One region of the Streptomyces sp. NPDC050508 genome, then DNA from elsewhere that is predicted to be linked to it. Evidence: riboswitches for the same ligand, from Rfam matches in the RefSeq annotation. Region 1 holds a riboswitch; the other holds the start of a gene.

What was found. A riboswitch is a leader RNA that binds a small molecule or an ion and turns the genes downstream of it on or off. The one in region 1 is predicted to bind ZMP and ZTP.
Region 2: linked by a shared signal. The riboswitch ahead of AB0I69_RS38155 (glycine hydroxymethyltransferase) and the one ahead of AB0I69_RS03305 (bifunctional 5,10-methylenetetrahydrofolate dehydrogenase/5,10-methenyltetrahydrofolate cyclohydrolase) in region 1 are both predicted to bind ZMP and ZTP.

What each region holds. Positions count from the first base shown of each region.
Region 1 is NZ_JBFAJJ010000001.1:734,070-738,391, reverse strand. Features, by position in the region: gene AB0I69_RS03325 (hypothetical protein) at 1-206, opposite strand, end outside; gene AB0I69_RS03320 (nuclear transport factor 2 family protein) at 377-742, shown strand; gene AB0I69_RS03315 (MarR family transcriptional regulator) at 821-1,309, opposite strand; gene AB0I69_RS03310 (hypothetical protein) at 1,370-2,209, shown strand; ZMP/ZTP riboswitch at 2,236-2,320, shown strand; gene AB0I69_RS03305 (bifunctional 5,10-methylenetetrahydrofolate dehydrogenase/5,10-methenyltetrahydrofolate cyclohydrolase) at 2,342-3,190, shown strand; gene AB0I69_RS03300 (CU044_5270 family protein) at 3,191-4,090, opposite strand; gene AB0I69_RS03295 (sigma-70 family RNA polymerase sigma factor) at 4,178-4,322, opposite strand, start outside.
Region 2 is NZ_JBFAJJ010000017.1:198,085-202,406, reverse strand. Features, by position in the region: gene AB0I69_RS38165 (PLP-dependent aminotransferase family protein) at 1-592, shown strand, start outside; gene AB0I69_RS38160 (hypothetical protein) at 630-1,481, opposite strand; ZMP/ZTP riboswitch at 1,821-1,910, shown strand; gene AB0I69_RS38155 (glycine hydroxymethyltransferase) at 1,942-3,396, shown strand; gene AB0I69_RS38150 (hypothetical protein) at 3,442-4,062, opposite strand; gene AB0I69_RS38145 (hypothetical protein) at 4,182-4,322, opposite strand, start outside.

The sequences.
Region 1 (4,322 bases):
GCCTTCATCTGGCCGGCGACCTTCGGGATCTCCGCCTGGTGCTCGGCGGGGATTTCACTCACCGCGAGCGAGTCCAGCAGGGCGACCGGGCTGACCTTGCCGTCCTTGAAGGCGGGCGCGTCGGCGGCGTTCGCCATCGGCGCGACGAGGCCGGTGACCCCGACGGCGAGACCAACGGCGGCGGCAATACGTCGTGTTGAGATCATGCCTTCAGCAACGCGGACGGTCCCCGCACGGTCACGGGCACGGGGCACCGCTCACCCGTCAGGCGCAGTGGGCCGTTGCGTTTGCCGAGGCCGCCGTGACGGAGGAGTCTCGTAGGAAAGGCCCGTCGCGGCCCGCTCCTGTTCGGGCCGCACCCTCTGAGGAGGTCACCATGGGCACCGCGGCACGCTCCGGCTTCGACACCGATGCACTGCGCCGGGGCATCGAGGATCACACAGCGGCGACACTTCTGTCGCTCTACGCGGACGACGCCGAGATCCACGTCGTCGACCACCAGACACAGCCCAGTCACCCCAAGGTCCTGCACGGCCGGGACGAGATCGGCGCGATGCTCGCCGACGTCTACAGCCGCGACATGACGCACAAGTTGGAGGAGTGCGTCGTGGAAGGGGACCGTGTCGCCTACAGCGAATCGTGTCAGTACCCGGACGGGGCCAGGGTCCTCGCCGAGTCGATGCTCCTGCTGCAGGACGGCAAGATCACCCGGCAGACCATGATCCAGGCATGGGACGGATAGCGAGGATGGTGCCGAAGGTCCAGATCAGCACTCGTCTGACCTGGACCTTCTCGGCGAGCACGGCACCTGCGCGGTCCGCTACGACTCGACGGCGAGCACCAGTTTCCGCAGCAGGTCTGCGAGCGTCCGCCGCTCTGCTGGGGTCAGTGCTGCGAGCAGCGCGATCTCGCCCTCTTCCTCGGCCACCGCATGCTGCTCGAACACGGCGTATCCGGCGTCGGTGAGCCGCACTCGTACCCGCCGCCGGTCCCCCGTCTCGTGGGTACGGACGATCAGCCCCGCCTCCTCGATGGTCACCAGCCGCGCGGACAGCGCCCCACGGGTCAGCCCGAGCAGTTCGGCGAGATGCGAGGGGCTCGTCTCGTACGGTGGCCCGAGCCTGCGCAGCATGAGCAGCACCTTGTACTGCCACTGCTTGAGCCCGTCGGAGTCGAGCATGTCCCGTCGCGTCCGGCCGGCATGACGCGCGAGGATCGCCAGCCGGAAGAAGATCGCCTCCTTCACCGGGTCCAACCAGGCCAGTTCCTTCGCCCAGACCGCCACGTGCCGGTCGACCGAGTCCTCCACCGTCTGCCTCCCGCAGTAGTTTTCTTGTGGATAGTTTTTCGCCTAACTACCTTCCCCCGCATGACATCCACAGTGAACGCGGTCATACCCGTCGAGGAACTCATCGCCACCGCACAGGAGTTGAGCGTGACGGGGAGGTGGAAGCGCGCCTCCCGCCTCCTGGACACCTGCACCGCCGACGATCCCGAGTCCCGGGCGCGGATCGCCCGTGCCGCCGCCCAAGTCGCCCTGGAACAGGACTGGTTCGCCGGTACGGACACCGCGGCGGCACGTATCGAGGCGGCCGAGAAGGAGTTCCCGGGCGGTGACTGGGACCTGGACTTCGCGCGGCTGCGCAACACCTACCGCCGACTGCTCGTCGTCGACGGCCGGCTCCGGTTGGGCCCCGACGGCAAGGATCCGGAGGACCTCGCGGCCCTGCGCCGTGAGGCGGAGTCACTGCGGGACAGCGCGCCGGACGAGGTACGCCGGGGCTGGGCCGAGATGTACCTCGGCCTGATCACGGACAATCACTTCGCCGACCTGGCGGGCGCGCCGCCCCACTACGCGTCCGCGCTGCGCGCCGCCGAGCAGGGCGACGACCCGTTGTTGGCCCGCGAGGCCCTGCGCCACCTCGGCGACCACGACCACGATGCCGGTGACCACGCCCGCGCCCTGGACCGCTGGAGCCGGGCGGCCACACTGGGCGCCGCCGCGGGCACGGTCCCCGGCACCCTCTCCCAGCAACTGCTGCTCGCCGTCCTGGCCCGGGACTCCGGCGACGAGGCCGGGGCCACTGCGCTCTCGACGGAGGTCGCCCGCTGGGCGGAAGCCATCGGGGCCGTACGCCTCGCGGCGCAGGCCCGGGGGTTCCTCGCCGGCGTCGACCCGACGGCAGCGCCCGCGGAGACCGGCTCCTGACAGTCGTAGAGCCCTCGGTTACGCTGTTCGTGGGTCGTGACTGGCGCTGAGGTGGAGCACCACCGTGGAGCGGCCCACGCGGAGTCGATGCCGTGCGCCTGGGCGATTGGTCAACCAGCTCAGGAGTGGATCATGTCTCAGGCACAGCTCATGGACGGCACCGCGCTCGCCCGGCGCATCGTCGAGGACACCGCGAAGAAGGCCGCCGACCTCACGGAGCGCACCGGTACGGCGCCCTGTCTGGCGACGGTGCTGGTCGGCGCGGATCCGGCCTCCGTCACCTACGTACGGATGAAGCAGAACCGTTCCCGCAAGGCCGGCATCGAGTCCCGGCACGTGGAACTGCCCGCCGCCACGACCACCGCCGAACTGGTCGCCACCCTCAACGCACTCTCCGCCGACCCGACCGTGCACGGCATCCTGCTCCAGCACCCGATGGGTGAACACATCGACGAGCGGGCCGCGTTCGAGGCCATCGCGGCGGAGAAGGACGTGGACGGTGTCACCTTCGCGTCCTTCGCGACGATGAGCTTCGGCCTGCCGGGCTTCGTGTCCTGCACGCCCGGCGGCATCATGCGGCTGCTCGACGAGTACGACGTCGACCCGTCCGGCAAGCGGGCCGTCGTCGTGGGCCGCAGCGCGATCCTCGGCAAGCCGGCCGGCATGCTCCTCCTGGCCCGCGACGCGACGGTCACCTACTGCCACTCCCGCACCCGGGATCTGTCCGCGGTGGTCCGTGAGGCGGACATCGTGGTCGCCGCCGTCGGCCGCCCCCGGCTGATCCGCGGCGAGGACATCAAGCCCGGCGCGGTCGTCGTCGACGCGGGCTACAACGCGGGCAACGTCGGCGACGTCGACTTCGAATCCGCCGCCGAACGCGCCTCGTTGATCACGCCGGTGCCGGGCGGCGTCGGCCCGATGACGATCGCCACGCTCCTGGAACAGACCGTGACTGCCGCCGCCCTGCAGCTCGGGGTGTGATCAGCGCGTCCAGGCGCTGTAGTCCATGACGTCCCCGGCTTTGACGCCGTACTCGGGCTGGTCCTTCGTGAAGGTGCTCTCCATTCCGAGGACGGCGCCGGTGGCCGGGTCCATGATCAGCATCAGGCGGGTGGCGGACTGCTGATAGACGTACGCCTGCCCGTGCCGCCCGAGCCGGTCGGTCACCTCCCCCACGGGCCGCAACCCGTCCGCCCCCGCGAGCAGCCGCGCCAACGCGGCCGACTCACGCGCCCCGAGCGTCCAGTGGTCCAGCAACTCCCCCACGGCTGACAGGAGTTCGGGGGTGGTCAACGGCGTCTTGCTGTACGCCGTCTCCTGGAGGTACGCCCGCAGTCCCGCCACGTCGTGCGGGGGCCGGGCATCGGGCGGGACATCGCTCCAACTCGGCGGATACGTCGTGTCCTTGAGGACACGCCCGTCCTCGATGTCACGCTCCGTGTGACTGTCGTCCGCGTGCCAGCGCACGATGCGTTCCTCGGGGATAGTGACGGGTGGCTTGTCGTCGGACATGCCGAGGCTCCATGACTGCACGTGAGTTCCCCTGCGCAGAGCGGGAGTTCCGTCTACGGCGACCGCCGTGGCGAGGGCGGCGAGCTGCTTCAGGGACACCGGCGTGGAGTTCGCCTGTACGACCAAGGGGCGGGGCGCCGCCACCGCCGGGGTACTGCTCGGCCCGCCCAGCACCAGGGTAAGCACCGTCGCGGCGACGGCAGTTGCGGCCGCCAGGCTCCAGAGCACTCGCCGACGCCGTGAACGCCGTTCGTACAGCAGCCGGTTGAGCCCGCGCTCGGCGTGATGGTCAAGCGGCCCGTCGCCGTAGAGGGACCCGTCGCTCGTGAACGGGTTGGCGCTACGAAGAAGTTCAAGCTCATCAGCCATGACGATGTTCCTCCGGGGCCACTGTGGCGCCCCAAAGGGGCGCGGGGAACTGCGCGACCAGCCACAACGGCGCCGCAGAGAATTCGATCAACACCCCGCCCCTCCAAGCACCGCGAGCCGATCAATCTCCGCTCTCAGCCTCCGCCGCGCCCGGTGCAACCGCATTGCCGCAGCCCGTACTCCACACCCAAGAACCACGGCAACCTCCTCCACACCCAGTTCCTCCCACGCC
Region 2 (4,322 bases), on a different contig from region 1:
CCGGCGCACCGGCGGCCTGGTCCTGGAGGACGACTACGACGGCGAGTTCCGCTACGACCGCCAGCCGATCGGAGCCCTCCAGGGCCTCGACCCGAACCACGTCGTCTACCTCGGCACCGCCAGCAAATCCCTCGCCCCCGGCCTCCGGCTGGCCTGGATGGTCCTGCCCCCCTCACTGATGGACGAGGTCACGAAGGCGAAGGGCGGCGTCGACACCTGCGGCGTCCTGGACCAACTGACCCTCGCCGAGTTCATCACCTCCGGCGCCTACGACCGCCACGTCCGCTCGGCCCGTCTGCGCTACCGCCGCCGCCGGGACAACCTGGTCGAAGCCCTCGCCCAACACGCCCCCGACGTCCATGTCACCGGCATCGCCGCCGGCTTCCACGCCGTCCTCCGCCTCCCGCCCGGCACCGAACAGTCGGTGGTCCAAGCCGCCGCCTGGCAGGGCCTCGCCCTCCACCCCCTGTCCTTCTACCGCCACGAACACGCCCTCGCCGAACCACTGGACGCCCTGGTGGTGGGCTACGGCACACCGTCGGACCATGCGTGGGCGGGGGCGGTGGAGGCGCTGTGCCGGGTGTTGCCGTGAGGGTGTCCTGCGTGCCTCGGTTCGCTGGAGGGGACGCTCACCCCAACTCACCCGCGCCTTCCACCGCTCCACCGCCGGAGGCCGGCGCCTCTCCGAACCGCGCCAACGCCAACGCCCCCGCCACGGCAACCAGGAACCCCAGCACGGCCAGCCACGCCAGCCCGTCCCGCGTACGGTCCCCGAGCCACACCACCCCCACCGCCGCCGGGCCGATCGTCTCCCCGATCACTATCCCGGCCGTGGCCGTCGTCACCGAACCCCGCTGCAGTGCCGTGGTCAGCAGCAGGAACGCGGCACCGCCGCCGACGAGCAGTGCGTACGTCGCCGGATTGGTGACCAGCGTCGAGGGGGAGAGCGAGTCGATCAACCGGACCGCCACCTCGACCACCCCGAACCCGAACCCGGCCCCAAGGCCCAGCGCCAACGCCCGCCCCCGCTCCGGCAGTCGCCCACCGACCAGCCCGAGCAACAGCACCGCCACCGCCGTCGCCAACATCGCCCACTTCAACGCCATGGACCCGTCCCGGTGCCCTTCCGCCCCGGAGGCCAGCCCCAGCATCGCCAGCCCCGCGCAGACCACGCCGACGGCCGCCCACTCCACCCCGCTGAGCCGAACTCCCAGCAGCCGGGCGGCCACCACCGCTGTCACCGCGAGACTCGACGCCAGCGCCGCCCCGACCGCGTAGATGGGAAGCGACCGCAACGCCGCGATCTGGAACACGAACCCCAGCCCGTCCAGCGAAAGGCCCGCCAGATACCGCCACTGTCGCAGCGCCCGCAGCAACAGCGCCGCGTCCCCGCCTCCACCCGTCGTGGCCGCCCGCGTGGCGACCGCCTGCAATACCGTCGCCGTACCGAAGCAGACCGCCGCGCCGAGCGCGCACACCATTCCAAAGAGCACAAAGTGACTCTAGGGGAGGGGAGTAGGGCAGGGGAGACCACCCCGGCCTCCCGCACGGGCCCTCTCACCGAACTCTCGGAACCCACCCAACCCTCCGAACTCCGGTCGTGATGGAACGCCCGCGAGGTGAGAGTCACCCGCTCCGACTGAGCCTTCGCCGCCCCTCCACATCCGTCATCCACGCCCCGTCGGCGGCGGCGCTGAGGGCTTCCGTACTGGCTCCCGTACTGGTCACGGCGTCTCCCGGGGAGTGAGAGTGCTCCTTTCCCGTCCTCGCCCGCATGGTGGACGCAGGAGCCGCACCGTCCGGCACGCCCGGTAGGCTGACCGGCGGGCCGTGACTGGCGCGCTGGGATGGGACCGACCATCGGGGAGCGGCCCGAGCTGGAATGTGTGCCGTGCGCCTGGGCCGTACCGAGAACGCCGAACGCCACGTCCGGAGGTCCCCATGCCCGACAATTCCGCGCCCCTCTCCAACGAGTCCACCGCCTTCCGCGCCGCCCTCGATGTGATCCGTGCCGTCGAGCCGCGCGTCGCCGACGCCATCGGCCAGGAAGTCGCCGACCAGCGCGAGATGCTCAAGCTGATCGCCTCCGAGAACTACGCCTCCCCGGCCACCCTCCTGGCCATGGGTAACTGGTTCAGCGACAAGTACGCCGAAGGCACCATCGGCCGCCGCTTCTACGCCGGCTGTCGCAACGTCGACACCGTCGAGTCCCTCGCCGCCGAGCACGCGCGCGAACTCTTCGGCGCCCGCCACGCCTACGTCCAGCCGCACTCCGGCATCGACGCCAACCTCGTCGCCTTCTGGTCCGTCCTCGCCGCCCGGGTCGAGGTCCCCGCCCTCGCGAAGGCCGGTGTCCGCCAGGTCAACGACCTCTCCGACGCCGACTGGGCCGAACTCCGCCAGGCCTTCGGCAACCAGCGCATGCTCGGCATGTCCCTGGATGCCGGCGGTCACCTCACCCACGGCTTCCGCCCCAACATCTCCGGCAAGATGTTCGACCAGCGCTCCTACGGCACCGACCCCGTCACCGGCCTCATCGACTACGAGGCCCTGCGCGCCTCCGCCCGTGAGTTCAAGCCGCTGATCATCGTCGGCGGCTACTCCGCCTACCCGCGCCTGGTGAACTTCCGCATCATGCGCGAGATCGCCGACGAGGTCGGGGCGACCCTGATGGTCGACATGGCGCACTTCGCCGGCCTGGTCGCGGGCAAGGTCCTGACCGGCGACTTCGACCCGGTCCCGCACGCCCAGATCGTCACCACCACCACCCACAAGTCGCTGCGCGGCCCGCGCGGCGGCATGGTCCTGTGCGACGACACCCTCAAGGACCAGGTCGACCGCGGCTGCCCGATGGTCCTCGGCGGCCCGCTCCCGCACGTCATGGCAGCCAAGGCCGTCGCCCTCGCCGAGGCCCGGCAGCCCTCCTTCCAGGACTACGCCCAGCGCATCGTCGACAACTCCCGGGCGCTGGCCGACGGCCTGATGCGTCGCGGCGCCACCCTCGTCACCGGAGGCACCGACAACCACCTCAACCTGATCGACGTCGCCTCCTCCTACGGCCTCACCGGCCGCCAGGCCGAGGCCGCCCTGCTCGACTCGGGCATCGTCACCAACCGCAACGCCATCCCCGCCGACCCCAACGGCGCCTGGTACACCTCCGGCATCCGCATCGGCACGCCCGCCCTGACCACCCGTGGTCTGGGCACCGCCGAGATGGACGAGGTCGCCGGTCTCATCGACCGCGTCCTCACCACCACGGAGCCCGGCACGACCAGCAAGGGCGCGCCGTCCAAGGCCCAGCACATCCTCGACCCGAAGATCGCGGACGAGATCTCCCACCGCGCCACCGACCTTGTCGCAGGTTTCCCGCTGTACCCGGAGATCGACCTCGGCTGACCCCCGGCATACGCCCTCTGTTGAGTTGTCAAAGATCGGCGACACTCACAGATCGATGAGTTCCTGTCGTGGTTCCTCGCGCGGCGGTCCGGCCTTACGCCGGGCCGCCGCGCGGCGTATCAGCAGCGTGCCGCCGACCCCGACGGCCATACCCGTCGCGGCCCACCAGGCAGGCGCGACCAGGTCCGCAGGTTCAGGTCCGTCCCCAACTGCCGCACCACGGGCGTCTGCTGCACCGATCAGCCCCGCCCGCTCCCACTGCGCGAAGACCGAACGCGGCGCCTGATGCCAGCGGATGTCGTCGTCCGCCACTTCCGGGGCCGGATCCGTCCGCACCCACGGTGTGCCGTCCGCGGCCAGGAACAACTGGTCCTCCCGCTCCATGGCCACATCACCACCCGGAGCCCGATTGGTCCCCGGCCAACCCCCGACCCCGGTCAGCCCCCACACCACGGTGATCCGCACCGCCGGATACCGGCCCGCCTCCCAGTCCCGTGACACCCGCTCCGTCCCCGCGTACGTCGGCTGGAACAACGTCCACAGGCGCGCGAACGACGGCTCCCCGGAGCGCCACGACTCCGTCTGGCCCGTGCCACCGCCCACGACCAGCGCCAGATCCGGGATGTCCCGGTGCGGGCCCTGAGCCCGGGTCTGCGCCTGATCCATCCCGACAGCCCGGACCTGACCAGTCCCGACCAGGGCCGTCAACACCGGCCCGACCACGAGACACACGACCCGCAACCTCGCCCGTTTCCTCCCCTGCTGCATCCGTCTCCCTCCACCCCTCACATGTCCCGCAACTCCTGCCGGGGCCCCGGCTCCCGTCCCTTCCGCCACCGGTCCAGCGGCAGCCGCAGCCGCGCGGCGAACGGCCGTAGGACGAGTGCCAGTACCGCTCCGCCCGCCGCGCCCGGTATCGCCCACCA